Regions from separate parts of the Paenibacillus sp. JMULE4 genome, predicted to be linked through region 1. Evidence: riboswitches for the same ligand, from Rfam matches in the RefSeq annotation. Region 1 holds a riboswitch; each other region holds the start of a gene.
The links. A riboswitch is a leader RNA that binds a small molecule or an ion and turns the genes downstream of it on or off. The one in region 1 is predicted to bind cyclic di-GMP.
Positions count from the first base shown of each region.

Region 2: linked by a shared signal. The riboswitch ahead of EXW96_RS06700 (flagellar assembly protein A) and the one ahead of EXW96_RS28435 (aspartyl-phosphate phosphatase Spo0E family protein) in region 1 are both predicted to bind cyclic di-GMP.
Region 3: linked by a shared signal. The riboswitch ahead of EXW96_RS25430 (haloacid dehalogenase-like hydrolase) and the one ahead of EXW96_RS28435 (aspartyl-phosphate phosphatase Spo0E family protein) in region 1 are both predicted to bind cyclic di-GMP.
Region 4: linked by a shared signal. The riboswitch ahead of EXW96_RS16210 (response regulator) and the one ahead of EXW96_RS28435 (aspartyl-phosphate phosphatase Spo0E family protein) in region 1 are both predicted to bind cyclic di-GMP.

Region 1 covers NZ_SGWF01000010.1:52,453-60,487, forward strand. Annotated here, with positions in the region: gene EXW96_RS02495 (ABC transporter substrate-binding protein) at 1-1,057, shown strand, start outside; gene EXW96_RS02500 (ABC transporter permease) at 1,084-2,070, shown strand; gene EXW96_RS02505 (ABC transporter permease) at 2,067-2,933, shown strand; gene EXW96_RS02510 (ABC transporter ATP-binding protein) at 2,979-3,908, shown strand; gene EXW96_RS02515 (ABC transporter ATP-binding protein) at 3,898-4,509, shown strand; cyclic di-GMP riboswitch class I at 4,815-4,903, shown strand; gene EXW96_RS28435 (aspartyl-phosphate phosphatase Spo0E family protein) at 5,011-5,196, shown strand; gene EXW96_RS02525 (HD-GYP domain-containing protein) at 5,243-5,875, shown strand; gene EXW96_RS02530 (stalk domain-containing protein) at 6,047-7,690, shown strand.
Region 2 covers NZ_SGWF01000011.1:301,658-309,692, forward strand. Annotated here, with positions in the region: gene EXW96_RS06690 (DUF429 domain-containing protein) at 1-728, shown strand, start outside; gene EXW96_RS06695 (helix-turn-helix domain-containing protein) at 697-1,599, shown strand; cyclic di-GMP riboswitch class I at 1,782-1,867, shown strand; gene EXW96_RS06700 (flagellar assembly protein A) at 1,968-3,878, shown strand; gene EXW96_RS06705 (HD-GYP domain-containing protein) at 4,054-4,926, shown strand; gene EXW96_RS06710 (long-chain-fatty-acid--CoA ligase) at 5,226-6,914, shown strand; gene EXW96_RS06715 (SCP2 sterol-binding domain-containing protein) at 7,098-7,421, shown strand; gene EXW96_RS06720 (AraC family transcriptional regulator) at 7,876-8,035, shown strand, end outside.
Region 3 covers NZ_SGWF01000022.1:35,700-43,734, forward strand. Annotated here, with positions in the region: gene EXW96_RS25395 (bifunctional metallophosphatase/5'-nucleotidase) at 1-880, opposite strand, end outside; gene EXW96_RS25400 (hypothetical protein) at 1,025-1,267, shown strand; gene EXW96_RS25405 (C40 family peptidase) at 1,305-2,063, opposite strand; gene EXW96_RS25410 (hypothetical protein) at 2,237-2,917, shown strand; gene EXW96_RS25415 (cytochrome c biogenesis CcdA family protein) at 2,910-3,632, shown strand; gene EXW96_RS25420 (TlpA disulfide reductase family protein) at 3,651-4,208, shown strand; gene EXW96_RS25425 (thioredoxin family protein) at 4,229-4,876, shown strand; cyclic di-GMP riboswitch class I at 5,160-5,249, shown strand; gene EXW96_RS25430 (haloacid dehalogenase-like hydrolase) at 5,400-6,083, shown strand; gene EXW96_RS25435 (sensor histidine kinase) at 6,153-7,580, shown strand; gene EXW96_RS25440 (response regulator) at 7,552-8,035, shown strand, end outside.
Region 4 covers NZ_SGWF01000015.1:17,009-25,043, forward strand. Annotated here, with positions in the region: gene EXW96_RS27595 (DUF6075 family protein) at 1-301, opposite strand, end outside; gene EXW96_RS16195 (RNA polymerase sigma factor) at 420-839, opposite strand; gene EXW96_RS16200 (helix-turn-helix domain-containing protein) at 1,428-1,757, opposite strand; gene EXW96_RS16205 (hypothetical protein) at 1,991-2,548, opposite strand; gene EXW96_RS16210 (response regulator) at 2,788-3,501, opposite strand; cyclic di-GMP riboswitch class I at 3,594-3,679, opposite strand; gene EXW96_RS16215 (urease accessory protein UreH domain-containing protein) at 3,928-4,671, opposite strand; gene EXW96_RS16220 (class I SAM-dependent methyltransferase) at 4,856-5,395, opposite strand; gene EXW96_RS16225 (ISNCY family transposase) at 5,329-6,693, opposite strand; gene EXW96_RS16230 (class I SAM-dependent methyltransferase) at 6,853-7,077, opposite strand; gene resA (thiol-disulfide oxidoreductase ResA) at 7,113-7,634, opposite strand; gene EXW96_RS16240 (F510_1955 family glycosylhydrolase) at 7,643-8,035, opposite strand, start outside.

The sequences.
Region 1 (8,035 bases):
ATCGGGGCCTTATCGGCTCGTGCAGTGGGATAAAGGACAGCAGTTAATTGTGGAGGCGAATCCGGAATATTACGGGACCAAGCCTTTCTTTAAGAAGCTGACGTTTTTGTTTCTGAATGAGGATGCTGCTTTTGCCGCAGCCAAGGCCGGTAAGGTGGACATTTCGTACATCCCCGCTGCATTCAGCAAGCAGACGGTGGAAGGAATGCGCCTTGAAGCCGTACGCACCGTCGATAACAGAGGGATTGTATTTCCTGTTGTCCCTTCCGGCGGCAAAACAAAAGACGGTCATCCGATCGGTAACGATGTAATGGCCGATATCGCCATTCGCAAAGCGATAAATATGGCGATCGACCGCAATGCCCTTGTAAAGGGCGTGCTGGAGGGGTATGGAACCCCGGCATACACGGTCAACGACGGTCTTCCTTGGTCAAACCCGAAAACGGTCTTCCCGGACGCTGATCTGGAAGGAGCCAAAAGTCTGTTGGCAAATGCCGGCTGGAAGGACTCCGACGGCGACGGCATTGTAGAGAAGGGCGGCTTGAAAGCGGAATTCCCGCTCATCTATCCGGCCAGCGATGTGACGCGCCAGTCTCTTGCGATTGCGGCAGCGGATCATATCAAGGCGATAGGCATTAACATCAAGGTCGAAGGCAAGAGCTGGGACGATATCAAAACGATGATGCACTCCAGTGCCGTGTTGTTCGGCTGGGGAAGCCACGACCCGCTCGAGATGTACAATCTGTTCAGCACGAAATATCGCGGTATCGAATATTACAACGCCGGCTATTACAGTAATCCGGTCGTCGATCAATATATGGAGCAAGCGCTGAAGGCGACCAGTGAGGAAGCGGCCATGGAGTTCTGGAAAAAAGCGCAGTGGGATGGTACCACCGGTGTAAGCGCCTTGGGCGATGCGCCTTGGGCATGGCTTGTGAATATCGATCATCTGTATTTGGTCAAGGACGGACTCGATATCGGAAAGCAGAAAATACACCCTCATGGTCACGGATGGCCGGTGACGGACAACATTGAAGAGTGGAAATGGCTGAAATAGAGGGAGAACGGAGTCATTACCCCATGATGCGAAGCATGATTACATTTATATGGATGAAGAGCATACGGCTTGTCTTTCTCCTGGTGGCCATCAGCTTTATTTCCTTTCTGCTCGTAAGCTACTCTCCGATCGATCCGATTCAAGCCTACGTCGGAGCCGATATGATGCGGGTAAGTCCGGAGCAGCGGGAACAAATTGCCCAATATTGGGGGTTGGACAAGCCTTTGTTGGAGCGCTTTTTTCATTGGGGAGCCGCCGTGCTGCAGGGGGATTTGGGAATCTCCATGATGCACCGCCTTCCGGTTGGGGAAGTGATCGCCGAACGGTTTGCCGCATCCTTTGCGCTGATGGGAGTCTCGTGGGTTTTATCGGGACTCATTGGTTTTACTGCGGGTGTAATCGCTGCGATGAATAAAGATACATGGCTGGACAAGCTGATCAAATGGTACTGTTATACGTTGGCTTCTACTCCCGCCTTCTGGCTGGGTCTGGTGCTGCTGATTTTCTTTGCCGTGTGGCTGGGCTGGTTTCCGATCGGCCTGGGTGTTCCGGCCGGGGTACTCGCCGAGAACGTCACATGGGGGGATAGATTGCTTCATATGACATTGCCCGCACTGACGTTAAGCGTCATCGGCATCGCCCCCATCGCGCTGCATACGAGGCAGAAGCTGCTGGACGTGCTCGCAAGCGATTATATTTTGTTTGCCAGAGCCCGCGGAGAGCGCGGATTTCGGCTGTTTTGGAGACACGGTTTGCGCGCAGTGGCGCTGCCGGCAGTGACCTTGCAGTTTACAGGCTTCAGTGAGCTGTTTGGCGGAGCCGTGCTGGCGGAGCAGGTGTTTTCGTACCCGGGTTTGGGTCAGGCCACGGTGGAAGCGGGCCTTCGGGGCGATGTCCCGCTTCTGCTTGGCATCGTCCTGTTCAGCGCGGTGTTCGTCTTTACGGGAAATACAGTTGCAGATCTGATCTATCGCGCGATAGATCCCAGGATCAGGGAGGGGCGTTCCGTATGAAGAGGGATATCGCCCCCGAACGACGCATCCTCCGTTCTGCATCCAAATGCAATCCAAGACAGAGGGCTTTGTTCCTGGCTGTGTCTGCGGCTGTTCTCATAGCAGGAACATGGTTCACAGGGCATTGGCTGGGTGACGTAAGCTTATCGACCCATCTGGAACTGCGCAATCGGGTTCCGTCTCTTGCTCATCCTTTCGGCACGGACTGGCTGGGAAGGGATATGTTTACACGCACCTTAAAAGGATTGACCCTGAGCATACAAGTCGGAATGATGGCTGCGGTTGCGAGTGTAAGCATTGCCGCCGTTCTGGGGCTGCTCGCCGCAACGATGGGGAAAACGGTTGATCGCATCATCGGCTGGTTGATCGATTTGTTTTTGAGTGTGCCTCATCTGGTCACGCTTATTTTGATCAGCTTTGTTCTGGGCGGCGGAGTCAGAGGGGTTGTCATCGGGATTGCCCTGACCCATTGGCCGAGTCTGGCGCGCATTATCCGTGCCGAAGTGCTGCAGCTGCGTTCGTCCGAGTTTGTTCAGATTTCGCGGCGATTCGGGAAGTCCCGCTGGTGGGTAGCCGTTAGACATATGACGCCTCATTTGATCCCCCAGCTGTTGGTGGGCCTGCTGCTTATTTTTCCGCATGCGATCCTGCATGAGGCGGCGATTTCGTTCTTGGGCATGGGATTGTCTCCTCATCAGCCGGCCATCGGTATCATCCTGTCCGAGTCTATGCGATATTTATCGACCGGCTTATGGTGGCTGGCGTTTTTTCCGGGCCTTTGTTTGCTGATCATTGTACGGGCCTTCGATACGGCAGGTGAAAATCTGCGGCTGCTCCTGGAAACGCACAGGTCGAATGAGTAGTTTTTTGGGGTCATGAGTCATACGTAAGGGAGGTTTTGTCCGGAAATGTCCGTTCTTTTGGAAGTGAATCATTTAAGCATCTCCTTCCTGCAGTATACCCGCGGTTTTCAGCAAAAAAAGCTGAACGTGGTACAGGAGCTGAATGTTACCGTCCATGCCGGAGAGATCGTTGCGTTAGTCGGGTCAAGCGGTGCAGGCAAGAGCCTGTTGGCCCATGCGATCCTGGGGATTCTCCCGGACAGTGCGGAGACCTCCGGCTCCATTCGTTATGATGGAGAAGAGCTTACGACAGCCAGACAAGCTGCGTTAAGGGGGCGCGAGATTGCTCTTGTCCCGCAATCGGTCAATTATCTGAATCCGTTGATGCGCGTAGGAGAGCAGGTTCGGACGAACCGCGGAGACGCTAAAGAAGCGGTTAAGAAACAGCGGGAGATTTTTGAACGGTATGGACTGGGGGCTGAAGTGGAACGCATGTTTCCTTTTCAACTGTCAGGCGGAATGGCCAGGCGGATTCTTGTCTCCACGGCAAGCATGAGCGGTGCAAAGCTTGTCATTGCCGATGAACCGACTCCCGGTCTCGACGCCGGCGTTGTCAAGGAGACGCTCGGCTTCTTCAAAGAGCTGGCTGATCAGGGATGCGGTGTGTTGTTCATCACTCACGATATCGAAGCAGCCCTGCAGATCGCTCATAAAGTAGCCATCATTTATGCCGGCACGACCGTAGAGACGGCCCGTCCGGACGATTTCGCCGGCAGCGGGGAAAAGCTTCGGCACCCTTACAGCAAGGCATTGTGGAGAGCGCTCCCGCAAAACGGTTTTGAGCCGATCCCGGGCTTTCAGCCGCATCCGGATGCGCTCCCTGAAGGCTGCAGGTTTGCTCCGCGCTGTCCGATGGCTACGAACGAATGCATGAACTCTCTGCCCGAGATGCGATGGCTGCGCGGCGGATCGGTGAGGTGCATCCATGCTTCTTGAAGGGCGAAATCTGGGTTTTCATTACGAAAGGGCCTCTTGGATATTCAGGGGGATAGACATCATGATCAAGCCCGGTGAAGTGGTAGGGCTGGTCGGGCCAAGCGGCTGCGGCAAGTCCACTTTAGCCCGCATGCTGGCCGGCTATGAGAAGCCCAAGGAGGGAAGCGTTCTGTTGAATGGCGCTCCTCTGCCTTCCAAAGGCTTTCTTCCGGTTCAGCTGATATTTCAGCATCCGGAAAAAGCGGTCAACCCGCGATGGCTCATGCGGTCCGTACTGAAGGAGAGCTGGGACCCCGATGAACAGCTTCTTGCCTCTTTAGGCATTGAGGAGGAATGGCTAAACCGGCGGCCCGGCGAGTTGTCCGGCGGCGAGCTCCAACGATTCTGTATCGCCAGGGCCCTTGGTCCTAACACCCGTTTTTTGATTGCCGACGAGATTACCACGATGCTCGATGCCATAACCCAGGCCCAAATCTGGCATGCGGTGCTAGAGGCGGCCGAAAAGCGCGGTATGGGAATGCTTGTGATCAGTCATGATCAGCATTTGATCGGACGGGTTTGCACCCGGGTAATGAAATGGGGCTCTTCAAGGACGCTTTAGGGGGTTGACAACAAGCCGCGAAATATAAAACTTCCGAACCGGCAGGGGACTGGAAATCGGCATGTAAAACACACCAGCTGCGAATTTAGTTTCGTACTGGTGTTTTTTTAATGTAAAAAGACCTAGATGATATTCTAAAATATAGTACTAAAGACTCGTAAAAATGATAGTCAAATTGTGGAAAATGTGTTAGAATAAAAGAAAAGATGTCGAAACACCATAAATTAACACTATCCATGTCGATAGTTTTGACGATATACATATTTCTTTTGCACCAAATTGTAAACAATGTACAACCAATGATAGTCCGATCAAGGCACAGCCATTGAAAAGTGGTGTCGCAAAGCTAAAGGGGCTAACGTGTGGAAACACACCATGCCAGCCAGCCGCCGGAATGAGGAAGAAAACCCTTCATTCGGAGGGTTTTATTTTTTTTTGTAATCGAAAAAGATGGCTTCGTTAAAAAGAGGATGTTGTAGCCTGTGAGGATGGTGAGAGGCCATGTACGGTGTTTTTAATGAAAAGCGATTGAAACATTTATCGGAAGAAATTGAGAGAATTCGATTCAAAATGCATGGCATATTCAACATCAAGCTTTGTTTATCCGATCCGGAAGTTAAAGCATTAAGCAAGGAATTGGATTGTGCGGTGATCAGATACCAAGAGTATATCAAGCGATTGACATGAATGAAATAAGGACAATGAGAGGTATTTTACGGAAAGGGTGATGTCAGTGAACGGTGAACAGGCGGTAAACGGACTAACACAATTGCTGGTCAAAGATATAGTGACCTATGAGCATAGTATAAGGGTTGGAAAAATGGCCAAGCTGATGGCGGCCTATCTGAACTTTGATGAATTGCAAACCCAAAAATTGATTGCAGGATGCTGTTTACACGATATTGGCAAGGTACATATCCATGACTCCATTTTGAAAAAGAAATCCTCGCTCACACAGGAAGAGTGGAAATATATGAAGTGTCATGCTTTTTTCGGAGTTCAGATGGCCATCATGGAAGGAATTACCGATCAGGATGTCATCGATACCATTCATTATCATCATGAGCGTTGGGACGGTACAGGCTATCCCAGCGGCTTGAAGGGAAACGACATTCCTGTATATGCCCGCATTTGTTCGATATTGGATGCTTTCGACTGTATGATATCGGATCGCCCCTATAAAAAAGGGATGTCCATACAGCACGCTCGCGAAGAACTGCTGAACCAGAGTTATTCGCAATTTGACGGTCATTATGTTCAGGTGTTTCTCACCATCCAGGATATGATATTGGAACATATTCAAAGAGACTCCGTACATTCGATCGCCTATCATACGAGAGCTATATATCATTCGGGAATCGTATGACGATGAGATGAGTAGGTCACCGCCGGTGGCTTATTTTGGCTTTTGACGGCTGAAAATGTTACAAATTATTGTTTTTTGATAGGACGGAAGGAAAATGAGGGGAGGGTAATGAATTAAAATTAAAGAAGGGCAGGAAGAGCCGAAGCATACAAGATTGGAGGGAAATCAGAAGTGAAGAAGGTTCTTACATCCACGACATGGAAGGTATGGCTTGCCTTTTGGATGATGATCGCCATGCTGACCATTCCGGCCCCGAGAGCGGACGCGGAATCGTTCTCCTATTTCGGGTATCCGAAAGGAACGGTGGGCATATCCAAACCAACCATCGGTTTTGAGCTTGGCGAAAGGAACGGACTGCAGGTTGGTTCGTTTAATATGAAGCTGGATCAAAAGCTTGTTTCGGGGACTTTTGATAAAGAAACGATGAGTTTTACATATACACCGACTGCGGGATTAACGCCAGGGGAGCATTCGGTTGAAGTGCAGCTGCAATTTACCGGTTATCAGACGGTCCATTTGAATTGGACGTTCACGGTAGCAGACAACCCTATAAGCGAAGTTCCCGCCGCATACTCACAGAACCGTCAACTGGGTCTGAAAGCGATCAACGATTATCGCATGCTTTACGGATTAAAGCCGGTCAAGCTCAACGGGAATCTGACGTTAGCTGCCCAACTCCATGCCCAATATTTGTTCACGAACCGTGCAGCGGAGACGACGCCTTCGGTTTCGCTGCATGATCAAAAGAAGGGATTGCCCGGTTATATAGGAGCCACCCCTTCCGAGCGTGCGGTTTATGCCGGATATTTTCGCGGCGTCGGAGAAAATGTTTCTTTTAAAACGGGAAATCTCGTGGATTCCATCGACCAGCTGTTTGATGCGCCGTATCACCGCAAGCCCTTTTTAATGCCGCATGTTACGGAAGCAGGTATAGAGATGGTCGGGGATTATGTCGTCATCATGTTTGGCTATGGGGAAAACTCCGAAACGGAGATGACGGTCTCTCCTGCCCCCGGGGATCCCTATGTTCCGCTGATTTTTGACGGTTACGAAAATCCGGATCCAATACGTATGCATGCGGCAAGAGATTATCCCGTCGGGTATCCGCTTAAGGTAGTCGTAACGGGAAAAGGCGTTGGCGAAGTCCAGTTGCTTGAAGCGACTTTGAAGGATGAATCGGGTCAACCGGTGAAGCTGCTGCAAAACAGTCCGAGCAATGACGATCATTTAACCAACAGCGTCATCTTAATTCCACCCGAGCCCCTAAAGCCAGACACTTCATATGCTGCATATGTGAAGCTGGGCGTAACAGTGAACGGGGTATCCCAAACGCTCGAGAAAGCCTGGAATTTTCATACGGAGCCGGTTCGCGGCATCGGGAAGCAGAAGCTGCATACAGACATCGCCGCGTATGTGAAGCTGACAGAGCAGAAAGACAGAATTCAGCACGTGGTCACCTTCAAGCTGGACGATGATAGCTATACAGTGGATAACGTGCCGTTCCCGTTGAAGAGGGCTCCGTTTATTGAGGAAGGCACGTCCTATTTATGGGTCAGGGACTTGGCCGCGGCGCTGGGAGCCGAAGTGACTTGGGATGACGAACGCAAAGCGGCGGTCTATACAAAAAACGGCCGCGTAATCACTTTCTTTACGGGTCGTAACGTGTATGCCATTAACGGTATTGAACATACTACGGAATCGCCGGCCCGACTGGTAGACGAACTCACCATGATTCCGGTACGCCTGCTGTCCGAGGTTTTGGGAGCGCAGGTAGAGTATCTGCCGGAAACGCGGACCGTAAAAATTGTATATTGATACGTTTGAAGAAGCTGAAGGGTCCCGGTGATATGCCGGGAGCCTTTTTTTGGTATGCCCAGCATGGGCGTCATCTTTAGGGTGAGAGTCCCGAACGGGGGCTGGCGAGCGCCTACCGTAGCTGAGGGCAAGACCCTCTATGTCAATATAGAATGTACGTTCGGTTTTTGGGACGGATATCTCCCACTTCGTAACACTGGAGAGTCAGAGGTGTGTTTAATCGCCTCCTCGCCTTTTCGATCCAAATCAAGCAATACATATTTTTTGAACAAGGGACTTGCATGTTTTCATAGGTGAGAGGACGGGGGTTAGCCGCCCCCTCCTACTCGATTCTCCATTTCGTTT
Region 2 (8,035 bases), on a different contig from region 1:
CGGTGGAGCTTACGATTGACGGAAGCTGGACGGCGGGGGTGTTCGAGGACCTGGAAAGCCTATGGGCGGCGTATCGGCAGGCAGTGTTGTTGTTGATCGATATGCCGATCGGTCTGGCCGACGGCAGCGAGCCGCGACGCTGCGATGTGCTGGCGCGGCAGCTGCTGAAGCCCGGACGGGCGTCCAGCATATTCCCTGCGCCCGTCCGCGAGGTGCTGAGTGCCACGGATTATGCGCAGGCGAATGCGCTCCAGCGCAGGCTCAGCGGTCGGGGATTATCGCGTCAAACCTGGGCGCTAGTCCCGAAGATTCGCACGCTGGACCGGCTGCTCCGGCAGGATGAAGCGGCCCGCTTAACGTTTCGCGAGTCGCATCCGGAGCTTTGCCTCGCACAGCTTTTCGGCCGCCCGATGCGCAGCGGGAAGAAGAGCCAGGCGGGCTTTGACGAGCGTATGGCGCATCTGCGGGGCGTGTATGCACAAGCCGACGAGGTTGTCGAAGAGCTGATGCTGCGGTATCCGCGCAAAGCGGTGGCGCGGGACGATATCGTCGATGCGCTTGTGCTCGCGGTAACGGCATGGTTGAGTGAAGGCAGACCGAGGCAGCTGCCCGAGGGCGGAGATGGGGACCGCTTGGGAATACAACGGATCATAGCTTATTACTGTTTTCTTAAAGAGGAAAGGTTGGAAAAGCACAATGCCGAATCGTTGGGCAAGCTTGATGGTTGAAAAGGCTGCGGTTGGCATCTGTCTTTGCAAATGGGATGGCCGTCAATTCATGGTCGAAGAGGCGAATCCGGCTTTTTTCCAGATCATCGGCTATACAAAAGAAGAGCTGGGGCAGGCATCCTTCTTATCTTTTCTATCGGCTGAATACAGGGATTGGGTATTGAAGCGTCCGGAGTTTTTTGAGTATGATGAGGTTCTGTTTTCGGAAGAGAGATGGACCGTAAAACACGGGCATCAAGTGGATGTGGAGCTATCTTTACGCGAAACGGTTATGGATGGGGTCTATTACTATATTATGGTTGTCAGAGACGTCAGCGATAAAAAATGGATTTTACGGCAGGGTACGGGGTATGAGGTAAGCGGAACGCTGACGACGAAATTCCGCTTTACCGATTGCTCGCTCCACGGCCCCTTGCTGGATCTGCAGAGAAAAGATTTGTTAGCGCAGCCGTTTCTTTCTTTTGTCGGATCCAAACATTTGCTTCAGGTAAGGCACTCGCTCCGCCAGGCCTTATTGTCCGCATCCGGCTTCAGTATGACGCTGGAGTGGGTACATAACCATCGACAGGCAGATATGGAATTTCGCTTTCAACCTCTGTTAAACGGCAGGCAGGAAGTCACCCGAATTGCCTTTGTCGGCAAATGCCTGGCAAACGGGCAAACACGGGAACCGTCGGGAATAGCTGTTACGCTGCGCATGCTGATGGCGGAACGCCGTATGACGGCAACCAGGCTTTCTGAGCTGACCGGACTGTCCATGGGCACGATCTCCAAAATGAGAAACGGAAAAATTACAAACCCGCATAAATATACCATACAATGTATTGCGGATGCACTGGGTGTTCCGATTACCGAGCTTTGGCGCGATTAGATCTGTAACAATATGTAAAAACGGGCGTAAATAATGCAATGTTTTAACCTTTTTGTCGAATATTAGCGAAAAATGACACATAAAATACTTTCTACAAGCATGGATTAGTCCTTTTGTCTTATATCGTGTTGTCGTTTGCCGATCTGCTTGATTATAATTTAATTATAAAACGGAATATTTCATTACGATAATGGCAAACTTGTCGAAAGGCAAGGACGCAAAGCAATGGGCCTAAAGTATTTTATGCTATGGCAGCCATGCCGCCGATAATGGAAGGAACGTATTTTTCATGCACCTTTCCCCGGCTGGAGAAGGTGCATTTTTTCTAAGCTGCAAAACGCTTGATTCAGAGGAAGGAGGTAGTCCGGATGTCCGACTCTATTACGGAAATGGAATTGGTCAAAATGATAAAATCGTTGGCGTTGGATTCAGCGCCGAATGGTGCCGGTTTGTCGGATTATTCCAAAGAGGAAGCTCTCGGCGGGCATAAAGAAAATACGAACCGAGGCTGGTTTAGTGTAAGCGGAAATGAAATTTTTGTACATACGTCGGATGACGAGATGTCGCCCCTTACCATTGAGGCTATACCCCCGGTCAAGCTGACTGTTAATGGAGAAGCGGTCTCCGGTACGGTAACCGTAACATCCAAGGACAAGCTGGAGTGGTCCGTAGAGGAATCTCCATTGTTTGAAATTCAGGTATCCGAGGATCGTATGCAAGCCTACCTGCTTGTGCATTCACCCGTCAGGTATGTATGGAAGCTCAGCGAGTGCGAGCCTGCCGCCCATTTGGTTCTCAGAGCGGAAGAAGACCAATCGATTATTCTTAACAAACTGGAGTTTAACGATATTATTCTTGAGCTGGATCGTTTGTCGATCACGAAAAACCGGAACATCGGGGCAGTGTTTGAGGAAGTGCTTAATCCGACATTCGAGCCGATTCTGATCGCGCGGGGAAAGCCTCCGGTTCCCGGAAAGGATGCGGAGCTGCAGCTCTTTTTCACAGAGCAGGTGGAAAATCAGTATGTGGAAATCGGGGGCGTGGTCGATTACAGAAATCATTTAAATATTCCTTCGGTCACTCCGGGAGATGTGATCGCCCGAAAAATTCCGCCGGAAGAAGGGACCGTCGGCTACGACGTATATGGCAATTTCATTCGGCCAAAAGAACCGAAGGATATTGTTATTGTAGCCAAAGACGGGGTGCAAATCCGGGAGGACGGCTTCGTTATCGCTCTTAGAGAAGGAAGACCGCGCATCACCGGCAACCAAACGAAGTTTTTTGATATTACGAAGGCTTATATCGTACCCGGCGATGTCAATATTGAAACGGGACATATTGTTTTTTCCGGCGACATTATCATTTATGGAAACGTGATGGAAAGCATGATCGTCGAGTCGCTTGGCAATGTGTATATCTCAGGCAGTGTCTACAACGCTACCGTCACGGCAACCGGCAGCATTTACATTCAAGGCAATGCGATCAAAAGCAATCTGTACTCCGGTTATTTCGGGGTGTTGTATAACCGGCTTTACAACAATTCCAAATTGTTAATGTCCCAATTCGAACAGCTGCTTGAAGCAGCGAAGCTTCTTTTCGAGATGGTGGAAAAGAAGGGGCAGAAGCCCCATTACGGACAAATTATTTTACTGCTCGTGGAAAACAAGTTTAAAGATATTTATAAACTGGCCAAAGAAGCGTTATCGGTGATTATTAATATCCGGTCCCGAGACAAGACGGCTTGGCTGAATCTTAAAGACATGCTGGAACGGTTCCTTCAGCTCTCCCGGATGCCGCAATTGATTTCTCACGGAACGATTCTCGGCATTTTGAATTCTCTCAGGGAGACGGTCCAGCATGTCGGCAGCATGCAAGAAGCCAAAGTACGGATCGATATCGGGCAGTGCCATTTATCCACGCTCAAATCCAACGGCGACATTTTGATCCGAAAAGAAGGGGTGCTGCAAAGCGACCTGTACTCAGCGGCCAATATTGTATTTTATGACAAAGATGCCGTATGCCGAGGCTCCCGTTTGGAGGCGGACGGCATGATTTCCGCCATGATGGTCGGCGGTCAGACGGGGGCTCCGTCGGTTTTAAGGTCCAAGACGAAAATTATTCTGAAGAGCATGAGCTCCGGCAGGGTATGCATCGAAAATTACTGCATCGAAATTCTGGAGCACATCGAGAATCAGACGATCGATATGGAATGGGTAAAAAGCCGCGTATATTCCGCCAGAGGCATTCAAAATCAACAGACCAACGGTAAATTGGCGTGATGACGGACGATAAAGGTTTACGCCAGTTGATAGAAAAATCGCATCTTCTGGGCAAGAGGTTGAATAAAATATATATAATCGAAATGGACTATTAATTCTGCCAGCTTCCTCCATTCTTACAACGGAAAGCCTTAAATCGCTTCAAGAGCACGGTCTTAAACTTGACAGTACGGATGTGATTCTCCCGGAATTTGAGCCTGAGCAGCTTGTACGGCTTGCTATCCGTGAGATGAAGGAGATGTTTGCGGATATCCGCGCCGCCGGAAGGGTTCCTGTCGACAAGGTATGCCGTACGGTTCTGCCGGCCATCATGCGTATTTCGGGCCGTTCGGATACGTACCGCATTTTGTTGACGCTGGAGAAGCAGGATGAAGATACGTACAAGCACAGTGTCGGAGTCGGCGTGATGGCGGGATTGCTGGCCAAATGGCTCGGCCTGTCCGTAAATGAACGGGTTCGAATCACCTTGGCCGGCCTTCTTCACGATGTGGGCAAGCTGTTCGTTCCGCAATCGATCCTTCAAAAGCCGGGCCAATTGGATGAACAGGAGTTCTGTGAAGTCAAGCGCCACGCCCGGTACGGTTATGATCTCCTCGTTCGCGAACCGGGGCTGGATCCGGTGATTGCTTTGGCCGCGCTGCAGCACCATGAACGGGAGGATGGCAGCGGCTACCCTGCGGGGTTACCGGGAAACCGCATTGAAAAGGTTAGCAAAATCGTGGCTGTGGCCGACGTGTTTCATGCAATGTCCTCTAAGAGGGCGTACCGAAATGCTTTGCCTTTATTTGATGTGCTTCAAAGCATCGCCGATCATGCTTATGGTATGCTGGATCCGGGTATTGTCCGCTGCTTTGTCCGGCATGTGACCGAATGTACGATTGGAAGCCGTGTAGACTTGTCTGATGGAACGCAAGCAACGGTAGTCATGGTTCATGAAGCGGATCCTTGTCGTCCCCTGGTGTATGGGTCCGGTCAGTTTATCGACCTGAGGAAGCGGCCGGGGTTAAAGATCGGAAGGCTGCGCGACGGGGGAACCGTTTCTGTATAGTGGATGATCATCGAGGGCGCCGGGCGGTTTCTCCGCTGATAAGGGCGCTTTTTCGCGTTTCATGGCTTTCCGCGCCGATCGTCAACAATGAATATTTCCGCAGATCCTCGTAGAGGCGGCCTGTTGAGGACAACGGAAGGTGAAGGAAAGTCATATCGGGTTAGCCGGAATCATATATTATCCATTACAGGAATATGTAAACGTTTTCGGACGACCCTGGCAAAACATTAGTTGATCCGGAAGCGGTTTGCTTACCAAGCGCAGCTTGACATGACTAGCCCGATGTGGAGGTGGTTTCAATGACCAGCAAACCTTGGCTCAAGCATTATCCTGCCGAGGTGCCACCGACCTTTGATTATCCGAAGCAGAATTTGGCACATTTCTTGAAGGAATCCGCCCAGACCTATCCGAAGCATATCGCTTTAGATTTTTTGGGTAAAAAAATATCTTACCGGGAGCTGCTCGATTCAGCCTACCGGTTTGCGAATACGCTGATCCGCCTCGGCGTCAGAAAGGGCAATCGCGTAGCGATCATGCTGCCCAATTGCCCGCAAACCGTGATCGCTTATTATGGCACACTGCTGATGGGCGGAGTGGTAGTGATGACGAATCCGATGTATACGCCGCGGGAGCTGGAGTACCAGCTCAAGGATTCGGGGGCGACCGTGATCGTAACTTTGGATTTGCTTTTCGACCGGGTTTACCAGGTAAAGGAGAAGGCGGAAATCCGGCAGATCATCGTTACGTCTATCAAGGACTATTTGCCGATACCGCAAAATTGGCTGTATCCCCTATTTGCCAAACTGAAGAAGATGAAACGGGATGTTATTTATGGGGAAGGCGTATATTCGTTCGTCAAGCTGCTGCGCCGGGCATCCCCGGAGCCGTGCGGCGTCAAGCTGGATGCGGAGAATGATCTCGCACTGATTCAGTACACGGGCGGGACGACAGGGCGGGCCAAAGGCGTGATGCTTACGCATTATAATCTGGTCGCCAATACGATTCAAAACCGGCTCTGGTCTTACCGTTCAAAGCAGGCAGGCGAGGTTTATTTATCTGCATTGCCTTTTTTCCATGTTTTCGGCTTAACGGTGCTGTTGAACAAATCGGTCTATTTGGCTGGAACGATGGCTCTGCTGCCGCGATTTGAGATCGCCCTGCTGGTCGAGACCGTACGACGGGTGAAGCCGACGATCTTCCCGGGCGCCCCGACGATGTATGCGGGTTTGATCCGTCATGCGCTAACCGGCAGTACATTGTCTTCTCTGGAGGTGTGTGTCAGCGGCGCGGCTCCTCTTCCGGCGGAGATTCAGCAGAAGTTTGAAGCCATGACGGGCGCCAGACTGGTCGAAGGCTATGGCTTAACAGAGGCGTCGCCGGTCACTCATGCGAACAATATATGGGAGAAACGTAAAATCGGATCGATCGGCATTCCGTTACCCGACACGGAGGCCCGGATCGTCGATCCCGATCACGATACGGAGCTGCCGGCGGGGGAAATCGGCGAGCTGATTGTTCGCGGCCCTCAGGTTATGAAAGGCTACTGGAATCGTCCGGAGGATACGGCAGCCGCTTTGCGGGATGGCTGGCTGTACACCGGGGACATGGCGAAGATGGATGAGGATGGTTTTTTTACCATTTTGGACCGAAAGAAAGATTTGATCATTGCCGGCGGCTACAACGTTTATCCACGGGAAGTCGAGGAAGTGCTTTATGAACATCCTGAGGTTGAGGAGGCTGTGGTGGCAGGAGTGAGCGACCCTTATCGCGGGGAGACGGTAAAAGCCTATTTGGTGATGAAAAAAAACAGTGAGGCAGGTGCGGAAGAATTGAACCTCTGGTGCCGGCAAAGACTCGCAGCATATAAGGTACCGCATGTTTATGAATTCCGCGAAACGCTGCCCAAGTCTCTGGTGGGCAAGGTGCTGCGCAGGAAGCTTGAGGAAGAAGAAGCGGAGAAGACGGATGACGATACGGTGGAAAGCTGATCTGAAACGATTTCGATGGGGAACAACGAGCAAGCTTGCCGGCGGAAAAGGCTTGACCGGAGGCGGCACCGGACATGTTCTGAAATGCCCGGCGGTGTCTTGGAAGAGAGCCAGCCGGAACGGGTGACGGTACGTTTCATTTGGTGATCCGCCACTTGAATCCATTGATCTTCGAGGTGAGCTATGGCCATTCGGGATGAGCTTCAGCGACTTGTGGATCGAATGAACGGCAGCCCCGAGGCGATCCGGTCGCTGAATGCGGTATATCAATTTCATCTGGCAGATGACAATGTGCTGCAGGTACGCTTTCATGGAGGACAGGTGAGCCTCAAGGAGGGGGCGCCGGATCCTGCGGATTGCAAGCTGACGATGACGGAGGCGACGCTCCGCAAGCTGATGAACCGTCAACTGAACGCGGCAGCCGCGTATATATCGGGGGATCTAAAGGTGGAAGGAAAAATGACGGTCGCCTTCCGGCTGCAGGAGGTATTGAAGGCTTATTCATAAATTTCAGGGTAGTTCTGACTTCAATGAGGGTGCTCCGACAGGTCGAATCCGGCCTGAGGGACACCCTGTTTTGATATGGAGACATAGATCCGGAGCCAATCCAATACAGCTGATCAAAAATGGGGAAAAAATGCGGCTGGCCGAAAAGAACGGAGTATAGGGACCGGGAAAATCCGATTCCTAAAGGCTGTCGGTAGAGCATCATTTGCGGTATGTTGAGCAGCGGTTCATGATCTGGAAGCCGCCAGAAGCAAGGCCGATTGCTGCCGCCCATAAATTGCAGTTGTCAACCCGAAGTCATATTGCTATAATTCATGATTGATAATGATAACCATTATCAATCATGAAATAATCGAATCCGTACATTCCATAAGCGGACAAAGCGTACCAAGTGAACAAGGCGGACAAACCTATTTGTCAGCATGATTCGGTTAAAAGGAGAAGGTGAAGGCCGATGAATTCGATCCGGACGGAAAGCACAGGGCCGTGGGCTCATGAGGCGGAGGGTTTGATGGTTCATCTTCTGGACATCGATTTGATGAAAGGCGGCTGCGAATGGAGGATGGAACAGCGGTTCACCGAATCATATGTCTTAATCGTTGCCACGTTAGGGC
Region 3 (8,035 bases), on a different contig from region 1:
TTTCTTCGCGCAGGAGCGTCTCGTAAGGTTGCTTGATCTCCCGGATAAGACGCGAGAATTCCGGGTCTTCTTCGTATTCGTCCGCGTAAAGCGGAATAAGTTGATGCCGAATATGGGTTATTTTTCCGTTTTCAAAGGAAATATCGATTCTTCCGAGAAACGAAGTGCTTGCCCCGGATTGGACAATCCATGTGTTATTTTGTCTGATTGGTTTGTCGATTCGATCATGACTATGCCCGCTTAAAATGATATCGATCCCTTCAATGCAGGATGCCGCTTTTATATCCAAAGGCAGTCCCATATGGCTGATCACCACGATAAGATCCGCTCGCTCCTTCTCCCGTAATTGATGAACCACTTTTCTCATATCGTCTATATTTAGCGAAAAAGTAAATCCTTCCGAGAAAGAAGGAGGCATCGTTTGATCTACAAAAGGATAAGTCCATCCCGTCAAACCGACCCGTATACCTTCGATTTCCCGAATCATATGCGAATGAAAAGGATTGACTTTGCCGGAGATTGGCTTGGCATTCATTGCCAATGCCGGTGCCGGAACTTGACTTATCAAAGAAAATAGCTGTTGGGGTCCGTAAGCAAAGTCCCAGTTCCCAGGTACCCAAGCATCGAGCGGCATTTGTCGGAGTAGCGGCAAGACGGCTTCACCCTTGGACAAAACTAGCGGTCCTGTACCATGAAACAAATCGCCCCCGTCAACAAACAGTACGTGGGGATGTTGTTGTTTTAAACATGTCACATAGCGGAAGATGCGTGAAAAGCCCCCGCAATGAATGTAGAACGGACGCGGATCGCCCCAGAAGAATTCCGGATGGGCGTCCAAACAACCGTGCGTGTCATTTTGTTGAATCAATACGAGTTCCACAGTTAAGCCCCCTTGTTGAAGCATGTGATCCCAAGCTTATGGATAGTATGGGGAGTTCCAGCCTGTTTTTAAACCTTCTTTATCAGAACTTAACACAAGGCCGGTACGATCAAACGAAGAACATCCGGGAAGGGAGAGATGAGGATGTCGTTTGGGTACCGGGTTCTGGTTTGCGCCATTTTGATCCAAACTTATTTCGATTTGAAAACAAAGGCCCGGAAAGGAGGACGAAATTTCCAAATGCGACAAGAAGCGCTTGGCTTCTTGAAGACCGACTGGTTCGAAACGTTGTGTACCGCCATCGATCTTGATCCTTCCTTCGTAAGGAAGGAAATGCTCCGTGCTTCCGCCAATACCCGCAATAGGGCTCCCAGGATTAAAACATAAACAAAAGAAGGGACATGGCTGTCCCTTCCGCTCCGCGTTACTTGAGAACACTGCCGCCGAACACAAACCGATATTCCCAGTGCTTGCCTTCAATGCTATCGATTCTTACCCCGCCGGATTTCACGGAATACGTATGCAAAATCTTGCCATTCCCCAAGTAAATGCCGTTATGCGTGATTCGTTGTGCGGATTTGTCGATTCCGGAATAATTGGAACTTTTGCTTCCTTTATACGACATAAAGAACATGATGTCTCCTGGTTTCAAGTCTCGCCAATTCGTTGTTGTTTTTCCAATTTTTTTTACATATTCGGCTTGTGTCCGGGAATTGCCGGGAAGAATGATGCCGGCCCCGTCTTTAAACGCTTGTCGAACAAAGTCCGAGCAGTCGAAAGTCCTGGTATTGGAGCGGCTGGAACCAAATTCGTAAGGCGTTCCCAAATATTTTATACCGGCTTCAATCACGTTTTTGGCTGTGCCGGCAGCAGTTTGTGCGGTTTCACCGGAAGAGGCGCCTCCCACTGATATGTACCGGCTCTGTGTTGTGACATAACCGGTTTGCCCCTGGCCATCCTTGATTTTGTACCAATAGGGGTTCACCCGTTCCAAAATATTCACATGTTCACCTGCCTGCAAATAACGAATGCGCTCGCTGCTTAGGGAAGGCTTGTCCCGAAAATTGACACTTTTCACGATGACGGCATCACCCTTGGCCGCCGAAGCGGAGTCTTGTCCCAATGAAATCGTTCCGGCAATAAAAGTCGTTACAAACAGTGCCATAGCCAGTTTTTTCTTCATCAACTGCAATTCCTCCTTGTGGATTTGGATAATTCCCGCGGCGGAAAATATCGGCTCGCGGTCTAATCCAAGCCTATCACAGGAGATGCAGTGAACCTGGATGTACATTTTTCCAATCGCTTAATCATTTCTTTAAAAAGAAGCGTTATCCTCATCTGCAAGGAGGTGGGGGTTTGCGCAGCATTCAAATCGGTTCTTTTGTCTTGAACGGACAACTGATTTTGTATTTCAGTTTTGGGGCGGCGGGCTGGTTGATGTTACAATATCGGCTCCGAAACATGCCGGAGCGGGGGTTGATCTTGTCCTGCGTATCAAACGCATTCTGGCTGTGGCTGATCGTCTGGAAAGCGAGCTACCTGCTCTTTCATCCGGTTGAAGCCATCCAACAGCCTGTTTCTTTCATCTATTTCGATGGCGGGGAACGCGGGAAATGGATGGCAAGCCTGGTTGCCGCGGTCTATATTTGGCAGAAGGCTTTGAAGCAAAACATTCCTTTAAAAATGTGGGTCGACATTTTCATCACGTATGCATTCGCGGGTTGGTCGGCCTGCCAAGTGTTGTTATTCATGATCGGGGAGGAGCCGGCCTGGTTTCATGCGGCAAGCGCCGGATTAACAGCGGTTCTTTTCATGTCTTTCTTGTTTTCTTCAAGAGGATCCGATTCGCCAATAGGACTTGCATACGCCATTTGGTTCTCGATTGGACATGCGATGCTATGGTTTCTGGTCCCCGATCGTCCGATGTGGCTTTTGTCCTTCAGTAAACAGCAGTTGATTTTTCTGCTCGTTGCCACGGGTTTGACCGGATGGGCCTGGTTGGACGAGAAGGTGAAAAAAGGAGGTTCTCATGGATAATATTTCGGTTTTCGCAGCCTTTGCCGCGGGGATGCTATCCTTTTTATCCCCTTGCGTCTTTCCGCTCATTCCCGCTTACGTTTCCCATTTGACGGGCTCGTCCTTTCAAGATGGCAAACTGGTCGTGCATCGGGGGAAACTGATTGTTCAGTCTCTTAGTTTTATTGTGGGTTTTAGTCTCGTTTTCATCGCGATGGGGGCTTCGGCAAGCTTTATTGGCCGCTTCTTTGCCCAGGAACGCGATTTGATCCAAGAAATAAGCGGTCTGTTGATTATTGTGTTTGGTCTGCAAATGGCCGGATTATTAAATCTCCGGCTGTTGATGTCCGGTAAAACATGGGAAATCAAAACGAACAGGAGCCGCGGCGCAATCCGTTCGCTGCTTACCGGCGTGGCTTTTGGCGCCGGCTGGAGCCCCTGTGTAGGGTTGGCGTTGTCATCTATTTTGCTTCTGGCCGGGTCTGCCGAAACGCTGTGGAACGGGGTTGGGTTGTTGGCCGTGTATTCCCTCGGATTGGGTATTCCGTTTTTACTGATTTCATGGTTGCTGACGTATTCGCTGCAGTTCATGAAAAAAATGAACAGATGGATACCTCTCCTGTCCAAACTGAATGGCTGGCTGCTCATTGGGCTGGGGTTTCTGTTGTTTACCGGGCAATTGCAGAAGATCAGCGCCTGGCTATCCCAATATACGTTTTGGGAGATCAACTTTTAACGAGTGGAGATGAAACGGATGAAAAAAAGCATGATCGCTGTTCTGGTTTTGATAGGGCTCGTCGTTTATGGCGGATACGATTATTTTCACAAGTCTTCTTCAGAAACCGGAAAAATTGCGGAATCGGGGGAAGCAAACCTGGAGACGGGCATTCTGAAGGGGCAGCTTGCGCCGGAATTTTCGCTTACGGATTTGCAAGGGAATCCTGTTCACCTGTCTGATTTTAAGGGCAAGAAAGTGCTGGTCAATTTTTGGGCGACATGGTGTCCGCCGTGTCGGGTGGAAATGCCCCATATGCAAAAATTTTATGAGGATTACCAATCGAAAGACGTTGTGATTTTGGGTGTTAACCTGACACCTACCGAGGAAAATCCGGATAACGTACAAGCATTTGTGAAAGAGCAACAGCTCACGTTCCCCATCGTTCTGGACAAGGAAGGAGACGTCATGCAAACCTATCAGGTTGTCGCCTATCCCACGACATTCTTGCTGGACTCGGACGGAGTGATTCGGGAAAAGTTTCAGGGCGCGATTAATTACGACATTATGAAAGAAGCTGTTTCCAATATCAAATAAGACGGGAGAGGTTATGCCGCATGAGTCAATCGGTTAAAAAATTGATTTTGTTAACACTATCCGCTTGTCCGATGGGCCGCTCCATGAATACGGTCATCGGAGAATTGCTTGCCTGCAAAAAAGAGCTTGCATATGAAGTCGTCTATGTGGATGTTGACCATGAAACGACCAATCGATATCGCATTAAGATGAATCCCACCACGCTCTTTTTGGATGACAGCGGCGTTGAATTGTACCGTATTGAAGGTTTTAAAGAAACGGAAGAGGTATGGAACTTGATTAGACAGATAGAAGAAGGATCGCTGCGATCGGAAGCGCCGCGGGAAGAAAACCGGGAGACTACCGAAACTTACACGATCTATTTGTTCCAAAACGGCAACGCCGTTCCGGTGGAGACAACGGTGATCAACAAGACTTCCGTTAAAGCGCCAAGAATAACAACGATTCAACAATTGTTGCGCACCCGGCCTGAAGGATTTGACAATCCGTTTCCGGCAGACACTTCGCTTGAGCGGGTTTCCTTTCATCATGATTCTTGCGTCGTAACGCTCCGTTCGACAAATGAAGTGAGCATGGAAGAAACCGATCGGATGAAGACGTTGCTCAATCGTACCTTGGCGGCCTATGGAATTACCGATATCAAATTGGAATGGACGATTTCTCGTTAGCCAATCATGTAAGCAAAGAAGGTTTAAAAGCCTTTTATTATTCCAATGTCGGGTTACCATGGCAAATATCACTCAATTCTGCACTCATCGGTGGAGTTGAAATAGACGTGTCGCTAGATGTCACGATAATCTACCAAATATGATTTGAGAACAAAGACTATCTGGGCCTGAGGAAAAAAGTACTAAACTCTTTCAAGCGATTATTCGACAAATTCAAAAATTTCCCATTTTGGTTCTTGCCTGTTCCACAACCTGGTAATATAATAATAGGTAATAAGTCTGACTTGGATAATGGCAAACCTGTTCGAAAGGCAGGGACGCAAAGCCACGGGTCTTCTGCATAATATTATGCAATGATAGCCGGGTTACCCTACAGTCATCCAGAAGATACTACGTGTTTGGGGTAGTGTCTTTTTTGTTTTTTAGAAAAAATTGACGAAAGGAAGTGATCGTCTTCGATATGTCCTGGGATTAATGTGAGATCGAGGTCTTAGGAAATTCAAACTAACTGAGGGGAGATGTAATGAAGCACAGTAGAGATTTTTCGCAGTTTGACGGAATATTGGCCAATGGGGTGAATCATGCGGTTATTGATGTCGACAATACGATTACCAAAAGCAACATCGTACAGTTTTACTTGTTCATCAAGAGAGAACGCCTGAAGAACCGGCTGCTATGGTGGCTGTTTCTTGTTTACTGCTTGGCTGCGGCTCCATTCTATCTTGCAGTGGATCGTTTGTCGAGAGATTGGTTTAATCACGTATTTGTGCAAAGAAAGTTCGGGAAGTACGCCTATGAACAGCTAGAGAAATACGCTCAAAGGTATTTTGAAGAAATGCTCAAGAGGCAATTTATCGTTCCTGTGCACGATCTCATCTTTTATTTGAAGGAAAAAGGAGTTCAGGTCACGTTGTTGTCAACCAATTTCGATTTGATCGTAAAGCATTACGGAGCGTATTTTCAGGTTCCCTATGTATGTTTGCCCGTCGTTAAACAGGATTCGAGGATTCGAATCGACTTTTCTCAGCTGAAAGGATTTAAGCGCAATTACATCCAACGCTTGAATCCTGCAATGACGATGGCGATTGGAGATTCCAAGTACGATCTGCCGATGCTGGAGCATGTCCATTACCCGATCATCGTGGCAAACAAGAAAAAGAAATGGATGAAGTCGATACAGAGGGAGGCTGTCTTGATTCGAGCATAATTGAAGCCTCTGTCCACGACGGCGCTCCTCTTTAATCGGTAGTCAAAACGATTAAAGGAGTTGGACCGAATGGTCTTTGTACTCATTGCATTGTGGACGATTGCAGCCATTTTGCTGATTATCAATCCCAAAAATGAACCGACACGCTGGGCGGCATTTACCGCATTTACAGGCGGTGGCGGGGGATTGTCGCGCGCGGTAACCGAAACGATCTTGCCCTATCTGGAGCAGTATCAAATCTCTACGCCTTCCCTTGAAGCATTCTTATTAAAGATGCACATGTTCGGCTCGTTTATGAATCATAATGGACTTCCTTATTGTTTTTTGATGTTCGCCGTCAGCTACTCCGGGTTATTCCGCCGTAAAAAGAAAATGATCCTCGCAGGGGTGCTTCCCATCCCGATCATCGGGATGCTTTTCCTCACGTCGTTCACTCCCCCGATCCAGCATAACTTTCAAGCGCTGTTTTTTTGGTGCGTACCTTATCTGATCGTTGGTCTTATCCTGTTAACATACAGTTTTATGAAAGAGAAGAATCCGAAACGGAAAAGAAGCCGTTTATTTTCCAATATTGTTGCATTTCCCCCGATCCTGTTTCAAATCGTGGCGAACTATACATTAAAGGCGTTTTTCGATGTTCAGGAAGTATGGCGGTTTATGCCGTTTGTGATTACGATTCTGCTGGTAACATTTTTGCTCCTCGGCATCAAATATGGCGTACTCGGCGTCCGGATAAAGTTCGAAAAGGACCGGTTGGACGGTACGATGCGCGCCATCTCGTACGGGACAAGCATATTGAACCACACGATTAAAAATGAGGTCGGAAAAATCCGGATTGTCGCCGATCAGATTCGAAATCTGGCAGCTTCGTCTCATCAGGAGAAAATTGCGAGCGATGCAGCCGTTGTGCTTGATTCGACCAAGCATATGCTGGATATGGTGACGCGCATTCAAAACCGGACGCAAGATATCATGCTGAAAGAGGGGATTCATGAGGTAACGGACATCCTAAGCCGCGCGCTTTCGATGACGAAAGTGTTCTTGGAAAAGCGGAGCGTTCAGGTTCATACGGATGTTGATAATAAGGCGATTTATCTACTCTGCGATCCGGTTCATCTTCAGGAAACGTTCCACAATATCATCGTCAACGCGGCCGAAGCGATGGAGCCGGGAGGAATGTTGTTCATTTCGGTATGCGAAACGCGGAAGCATCTTACGATCGTCTTTAAGGATAACGGAAAGGGAATATCACAAGACGAGCTTACCTATTTGTTCGATCCATTTTATTCAACCAAACATCGCAAGCAAAACTTCGGTCTCGGATTGACGTACTGCTACAATGTTATTCAGCAGCATGACGGATCGATCGATATTCAAAGCGAATTGAATGTCGGGACGTCGGTCGTAATTCAAATTCCACACAAAAGGATTCGATCCCATTCGCTTCCGTTAACCGAGGTGAGGGACATTGGATCAAATCAAGGTTATGTTGGTTGAGGATGATGCCGTCTGGCGTGACCAACTCACAAGTTTCCTGAGCCGCGAGCATGATCTTGTCGTCGTCGGTTCGGCGGCGAACAGGGAGGATGCGGTTCATCTCGCCAGGCTTAGTGACGCGCATGTTGTGCTCATGGACCTTATTTTATCCGATAATGGGTATGACGGACTTGAAGCGGCCATGGATATTTTGGAAATAAAGCAAACCAAGATCATTATGCTGACCGGCATCGACGAGGAAGAGGCAATTATGGATACGTATGCGGCAGGGGCAGTCAATTATGTAACGAAGGCCCACTTCGAAGATATTCCCTGCGCTATTCGCGCTGCCTACAATAATTTGAATTACATTCATCCGGATTCGGCTGGTGTGCTGGTGAAGGAATTTCGGCGGATGAAAAGAGAGCAACGTAGTAAGCAGTTAACCTCAGCCGAGCAGGAAATATTAAGGTTCA
Region 4 (8,035 bases), on a different contig from region 1:
CGAATAATTCGTTGGGAGTGGAGAAGCGTTCCCCACCTGGTTCGGTCCACCCGTTCCATAGATTAAAGGCGAGCCGACATATTCGAATGGAACTGCCGGTTTGCCATGGGGCCGAAAGGCCCTTGGGATTAATGCCGCCGTTAGAAAAATCAAACAAATCACGTACATGACTCCTAGTTTCCCGGGAAATGCCCAATGTGTAAAAAAGCGCACGATGATAGCCGTCGTTGCATTTCCTTTCAGCCAGCATTTGATGATAGAACCTCTCGTGTTCTTCATCCCGAAATCGAATAGGATGCATCGATACTTGCCCCTCTCACCGAGAATGATGAGCGGCTGGATGCAACCAGCCGCTGTCTGAAAAGATCCTCTATATAACATTTCATTCTGACGGGAAAACCGGACCCAATGACGAAAAATCACATGTTTTTGAGTAGACGCTCCATTATCTTTAAGCCTTGTTTAATAGATTTACGAACGGCCCGTTCATCGACATGCTCAGCTCTGGCAATAGCGACTTTGCTCATGCCTAGAAAAAAGTGTGCATAAATTCGTCTGGCCGATTTCTCCGGCAACTGGCACAACGCTTCGTAAAGCTGTTGCCGGGAGAGCTTGCGTTCATAGTACTCCTCCGGCGAAATCGAAAGAAAAAGAACGTCCTTCTCAATTCCATCGTTTCGATCCAGCGAGTAATACGCCCGGTGACGATACGTGCGCAGTTTGTATGCGCTTTCAATTAATTCAAACCGATGCAGCTCCTGAGCCACCTCGTCATCCACTTCAACCCATACATCCGTTTTCCAAAAAGGATATATGTCTTTCAAATTGATCTTTTTCATACTCGTCCCTCCGTTTTGGTTTGTTTGATCAATCAAAACAGAGGGGGGAGAGCGACAGCCGACGCTTCCTGACAAGCGGGAAGGACAACAAAAAAGACCTTGCCGCAGAGCGTGCCAACGCTTGATTGCGACCAGGTCTGATCGTAAGACTTGATAAACTTGATTCCACGCATGCCGATGAATCATTCGCCGCTTGTTATTATGTGTCGTCGGGATACATCAACATCAACTCCCTTTCTCACCTGGCAACACCGTGCGAGAAATTGTGCGGGCCTTTGATGGTTGGCGTTGCCCTATGTTTAGTTCAACTCCTTTACATTCGGAATATAGTCGACGACTGCTGTATCAGTAACAAAATAAAAAAAGCGCCGTATTTCTTCCCACTGGGATAGCAGGGAAAGAAACGGCGCTTGATGAAAGGGACAACCAGTCTTCATGATGCTTGTGGTTGCACAACCTGTCCACACTAACATCATAACACGGATCATGTGCATAACGCGTGCAGACTTTGTGCAAAAAGAGAGCAAATCCAGTGCTGCGTTCGGTGCATGTTCGATGCAGTTCCGGCGCTTCCTTTCGAGCAGTTACTTACTTTTGTCTCCACTTCAACAAATGCTCGATGTGTTGAATCAGAAAATCTAAATCTTCTTCGGAACAATGCTGTAGCATTTGGCCAATCTGGGACAACGGCTCTGGAAGTTCGCGATTCTCAAAAACAAATAACTGAGACAAATCCATGCGCAAACCAACAGCCAGTTTATAAATATTATCCAATGAAACGTTCTTTAGCCCGCGTTCAATTTGTCCGATATAATTAGGATGGAGGTCTGCCCGCTCTGCAAGCTGCTCTTGCGTCCATCCGTATTGTTCCCGCAATGTGCGAATGCGCTGACCTAACGAATCCCGAATTGAGTTCACATTTCCACCACCTTATTCTTTCAGCTTATAAGGCAGAGTAAGTCAAATGAACATTCGATAGATTCGCTATTCTCAGTATCCAATGTATGTGTTATAATCTCCTCAATACTCATTGAATCAATTGGCGAGACATTAATCGTATTTACTGGGATTGGACGTAACGAATAAAAACGTATTAAAATGAAAAATGGACGCAAAAAAAGAAGATGCGCATATGCATCTTCTGAAACCGGTCAATCATTTTGGGACGAATCCAAATCCAACAAAACCGCCCGATCTTTGATTTTCATATAGATTTTGTGCAATGTTCGCTTTCGAAGGTAGAAGTACGCGCGGCGGGAAAGTGCTAGGCGGCTCATGGCGTCTGAAAGCGCCAGTTGATCCATATATCGTAACCGAATGAACAAGCTTTCTTCCGGGGTGAGAGCCGAGAAAGCATAGTCGATCAAACCGATTCTGGATAGCAGCAACGGGATTTCATGTTCGGTGATTTCGATACGTCGTATAACCGTCCGTAAAACCGTTTCCTGTTTTCTGCCGCTGCTGTGAGCCGCAACCATTTGTAGCGTACGCGTTAATTCAGGGATGTAGGACAGTTCTGACTGCATGTACTTCAGTCTCGCCTTCCAGTCCTTGTAAGACTTCAGCCATAATTCTACTTTCTCATAGGGGACGGGGTGCTGGGTCAGCGTCATCACAACTCCCTCCTTGCTGTGCATGCTGCCTGAAATTGTTCCGCCAGCCTGCCTGTTAATCGTCATGATTATAGGTTGTTCACGCTCCGTTTTCATTATCATCGTCCCTTCTCTAGTAAAGTGGAGGAAGCAGTAAGGATGCCATTTTTCGCAACTTAAGTCAATTTTTGATTCTCACCTCCTACAAACTTGGTAATAAAATTCCTCTGTAGATACCTGCATTTGTCCACATTTTACCAATAATACATTCGAAAGAGGAGGGTGATTTTTCCCTCATACCAACAGATCATTGGTTGTCAAACCATCGCGAAACGGCTCGAATCGGAAACGAATCGCTAACAGGTGATGCGATCTAGTTGATCGTACAAGCCCCTACGTTTCGCTTTTTCCGCTGCTTCGCGAATGGAAGATACGTCGAATTTGCGAATGATATTGCGAACATGCGTCTTCATTGTGTTAGACGTGATTCCGAGCAATTCTCTAACTACCGGTTGTGTATAGCCCCAACCGATCAACTGCAAGATTTCTTTTTCAGTAGGAGTCAGCATTCGATGCAATTCCCTTCGCTTAACAAGTCCAATTTCATTACGGATGATGGATGCAACATCGGCGTGAAGGGAGGATTGCCCTTGATACGCTTCCCTGACGGCACTTGCGACATCCACATAATTGATCTTGGTAATATAATTGATCGCTCCGGCCAGCATTGCATCCACAATGATCTCGGGCTGGTAGAGTGAAGTCAAGATAATGATTGGCAGTGATTTGATCTTCAACACTTCGGCAATTGTATCCAATCCATCCTGTTGCGACGAATGTAACACCGGGTCATGAATCATTACGTCTAAATCCAATTGCATACTGGCTCGAATAGCCGATTCTTTGTTTGTTGCAATATGAGATATACTCATATCCGGCTCAGCATCGATCAACGCCGTCAACCGTTGTTGCCATACGGGGTCGCTGTCCACCAGCAATACTTGTATCCTGCTTTCTTGCCAGCGCATGACTTCTTCAACTTTTGCAGCATAGCGTACACGCTCCTCCATATATCATCACCTCGTATTCATTCTAGAATCACGACAAAAAGACACGTACCCTCAAACGGCCGTGTCTAGTTTTTCGTAGATGTGAGATTTGTGAGGGTAACCCGGCGATCATTGCAATAGTGCAGAAGACCCGTGGCTTTGCGTCCCAGCCTTTCGATCTGGTTTGCCATTTTTCCTATTATTTCTTCCAAATCATAGCCTTATAATACCATAATTTTTATTTTTCTGGCACCGCCCTAAGTCCCACGTGTTTAAATGTGTTGATATTTGTCGATTCTATATCATTTCATATCGAATGATACAGGATAAACTATAGAAGCGTCACAAATTGTAAGTTCGCGAAAAATTTCTTGATCACACAATAGGTCTAATCAACTACTCGTGGCTCTCACTCTGCATTATTTTTCCGTTGGCACCTCCCATGATTTACATTAGAGTCCAATATGTCAAGGTATCGCTTATGCCCAGCACTATAAATAACACACCCGCAAGTTTTTGTATCCACAACCCCCACCTTTTGGCACGCTTAACAATGACTCGATCTAACCCGAAACCTACAGCAAACCCGGCAATTAGTAAAAACGGCATTGCGGTACCGATTGCAAAAACAGATGGCAACACTACGCCATATGTTGATTGCAATGCCAAAGGCATAAGCGAACCGAAGAACAAAACAAACATTGTTGGACAAAATCCTAGCGAAAATGCAATCCCCATTAGAAAGGCTCCGCTCCTTCCTCCGGTTCGATCGGCCAATTTTTCAAAAAATCCTGCCACTCGAGCCCCAAGTTGAAAAGGAAGCCGAATCCAGCCAAGCAAAAACAATCCGATTAAAATCAATAACGGCCCAAGCAGCTTTCTTGCAAAAGAATATAAAGGGATCATGTCAGTGGATATCTTTTGACCGAAAAACCAAAACAAAGCACCGAAAATACTGAATACAATCATCTTCCCTAATAAATACATGAACGTTTCGGGCCACGACAACCTTGCTTGCGCTTGACGCTGCCCAAAGTAAGTAATAGCCGCAACGTTCGCTGACATTTGACAAGGAGCAACCGAACCAACAAAACCGAGAAACAGCGCCGCAAGAAAGGCGATATCAGTGTTCGCCGCGTTAACGAATGGTTCGCTAAGGAAGGCGCTAATTTTACTAAAAAAGGAGTACATTAACTATTCACCCCCCAAAATCCGTTAAATAGATTTGGCAGTTATGCTTTCATCACACATCGAACCTTGACAAGCATCTATTATAAACTACATAACGTAGTGTTTCGCGGATACATAAAAGCAGTCTATTTTATTTCCAGAATAACTGCCGCTTTATCGTTCACCGCAGTCTCACATTTCCAATTTATTTTATTCTTGCTTCAATTACTAGGAACAGTTCCCTACACATCGACGTCGTTTGCACCACTCTGAAACCTGCTTGTTCAACGGTTTCAAGTGTATTGCGGTTTAAATGACAACCAACACATAATCGTTTCCAAACGGGCGTTAACCAGTCTTGTATTTTACCAAGGACCAGATGATTTAACCTTACGTGTTCAAAAATTAAAATCGTTCCTTCAGGCTTGCATACTCTATGGATTTCGGCCAGAGCTTTCGCCGGGTCAGGTATCGTACATAATACTAGTGTTCCAACGATTGAATCGAACGAATTGGTTGGATACGGTAGTTTTTGGGCATCTCCCGGTACCACTTCGATCGGAACTGTAGCTTCACGTGCTTTAATTAGTTGCTCCTGAAAAAGTCGATTTTCAAAAATAGTTTCGGGTTGCTGGCTGGGTTGTGAGGGGGAACTTTCCCTAATGATCGGTTTCCATGTTAGTTTTGGAGCATTTTTGCCGCTCTTTGCAGGTTGTGGGTCAGAATCCCGAAGCCGACCCAGCATTTTGAGCCGACAAAGCCCCGATACCTGCTGCGGTTCAAACCGTACTTCCGCTTGAGAAGACTAATCTTCGCTTCTCCAGCTGCACGGTAACGCTGCAAGTCTTTGAACCATAATTCGTTTTCGTACTCGGATCGGGCAATGCCTTTTTTGCCCTTTCGCGGCAAGCTAGCTCGCTTCACACCAAGTTCGGTAATGGCCGTTTCGTTCTTCTTGCTTGAGAAACCGCGGTCGGTCGCTACAGCTTGCGGCGCTTTGCCGAATTGCTTGATATGCGCCTGTACAGCGGGAACGAGCAGTTCATCATCCGAGGGGTTCCCCTCGTAGACAGCGTAGCCGGTCACAAAGCCGCTTTCCGTCTCGTCGATTCGCACCTTGTAGCCGAACTCAGTTCCTTTGGCCAGCTTACCTTTCTTAATCGGTCTTGCTTCCGGGTCAAAGAAACTGACGATCCGATCTGCGATGATTCGATTGCCGGAAACGACCTGTTTGGCTTGTTCCAACAACTTGCCGGTTAGCGTGACCGCCTCGGTCAGTTTGGTTTTACTTTGTCGAAGAGCAGCTTTGCCCTTGTCTTGCAGTTTCTCGATAACGGTTTGCGCCTTGTTCACAACGTTCTCGGCTACTTCGATTACGCTCCCAGTGATCCGGTCAACTTCTTCCCAAGATTCACGGGTGCGGCGACGTAGAACTTTCGCGATGGACAGAATCTTTTCCTTGATTTCTGCCGTACGATCTTCAAAGCCTTGAACAGTGTGGGAGGCGACTTTCCGGATTTTCTGAATCGTTCGAGTGATGACTTTTACGCCATCTTGCAACAGCGTAGCGTCTGTCGGGTGATGGATATCGGATTCCACAACCGTCGTATCCGTGCGCAATTTGCGGGTTTTCAGAACGGCTTTTTCCTCACACTGCTTTACGAGTGCGGCATTGATGTCTTCGACGATCTTGTCGCCGTAGCGTTTGCGGGCATAGATGAGCGTAGACGGGTCGGGCATCGGTTCGTCGATGGCAAACCGGCAGAACATTCGCCATGTGATGCTGTCACCGACTTCCTTCACGAGTGACTCGTAGCCCAAATTGTATTTATGCTTCAGGACCATAAGACGGATGTACTTTTCAATTGCAAGCGTAGGACGGCCGCTTTTCTTGCCTTTCGGGTGCAACTCAGTAAACGGTTGAAGAAAACGGTCGTCGTCCAGTAATTGATCTATGATTGCAAGCTCGACCGGCAACTTTCTAACAGATTCCGGGAGAATGGCATCCCAGATGGTCAATTGCTCGTCTCGAAGTTTCAACATTTTCTTCACCTCTTGGAAGGATTCCCGAGGGCTTCTGTTGAACTCCTATAGCAAAGGAATTCTTCCCTCGGGGTGTGGAACTTTGTTATCTCGACAATAACAATTTCCATTTTGAGGTGCTGAATTCCTTTTAATTATGCTCAAAACACCCTGACTTTTTCAGGGGAAACTAATTAGGGATTGCTCCAACATCATTGGATCTGGCTCTATTGCAATGACTTGATCTGCAAACTCATAGTACAAAAAGTTAATACCCGTACCTGAGCCAATTTCCAGCACTTTTCCTTTCGCCTTAGAAAGAAGCTGTTTTCTTATCCGGCCGAATATTTTTGTTTCTAGCGGCTGCATCAACCGATCATAATATTTGTTGAATAATTTATCCATTGCAGCCTCCTGATCATAAACTGCTCACGAAGCAATTATTGTAATAATCGATTTATCCGGATGAGGATATCTTGTTCTTTCATCTCACCAATAAATTTATCTTTGATCACGCCAGATGAATCTACGAAAAACGTCGTGGGATAAGACATAACATTATATTTGTTTCGGATTTCGTTGTCGTTGTCGATAATGATCGGAAACGTAATCGCGTATCGATCAATAAAACTTTGTACTGTAACCCGGCTTTCACTTAAGTTAATGCCAAGCACTACCACATTGTCGTCTTTCCATTGATCATATTGTTTTTGCAGAGCCGGCATCTCGTTCACACATGGCGGACAAAACGTACCCCAAAAATTGATTACCAGTGCTTTCCCTTCATAGTCTGCTAATTGATGAACCTGTTGATCCAAACCAAAAAGCTTAAACTCGGGGGCTTTTGAGCCAATTTTTACGGAAGAATCTGATCTAAATAACGCTGATCCAATTGTATAAGCTCCAATTACCAATACGACCGACAATACAACAATTTGAATCCATCTTCGATTACGTTTCACTGTTATTCTTAAACCCCTTTTCCTTTATCCGCAATTTTCCTCCAGTTCATCCCTTCATCCAAGGATATATATACATCCAGATTAAAAGTGGCGAAAACAAGTTCTTTGGTATTCGTTGGGTTCTGTGCAATATACGATGCTGCATCTTCAACAAGATCTGGAATATTCACCTCAACCAACTGTTTCTGTTGCAGATCCATTTGATAAATAACCCCTTTTTGTTTGTAGCTGCCAACGATTATATTTCCTTCCATACCAAAGGTAAGAGAAGTTACCTGTAGATCGGCTATTTTTTCGAATTGGTTGCCTGAATCTTTGGATACATACAACGCTTTTGTCGTTCCAACTGCAACGATTGAATCATCGGACGGGTGAACAGCTAAAGATGTCAGTTCGGACAG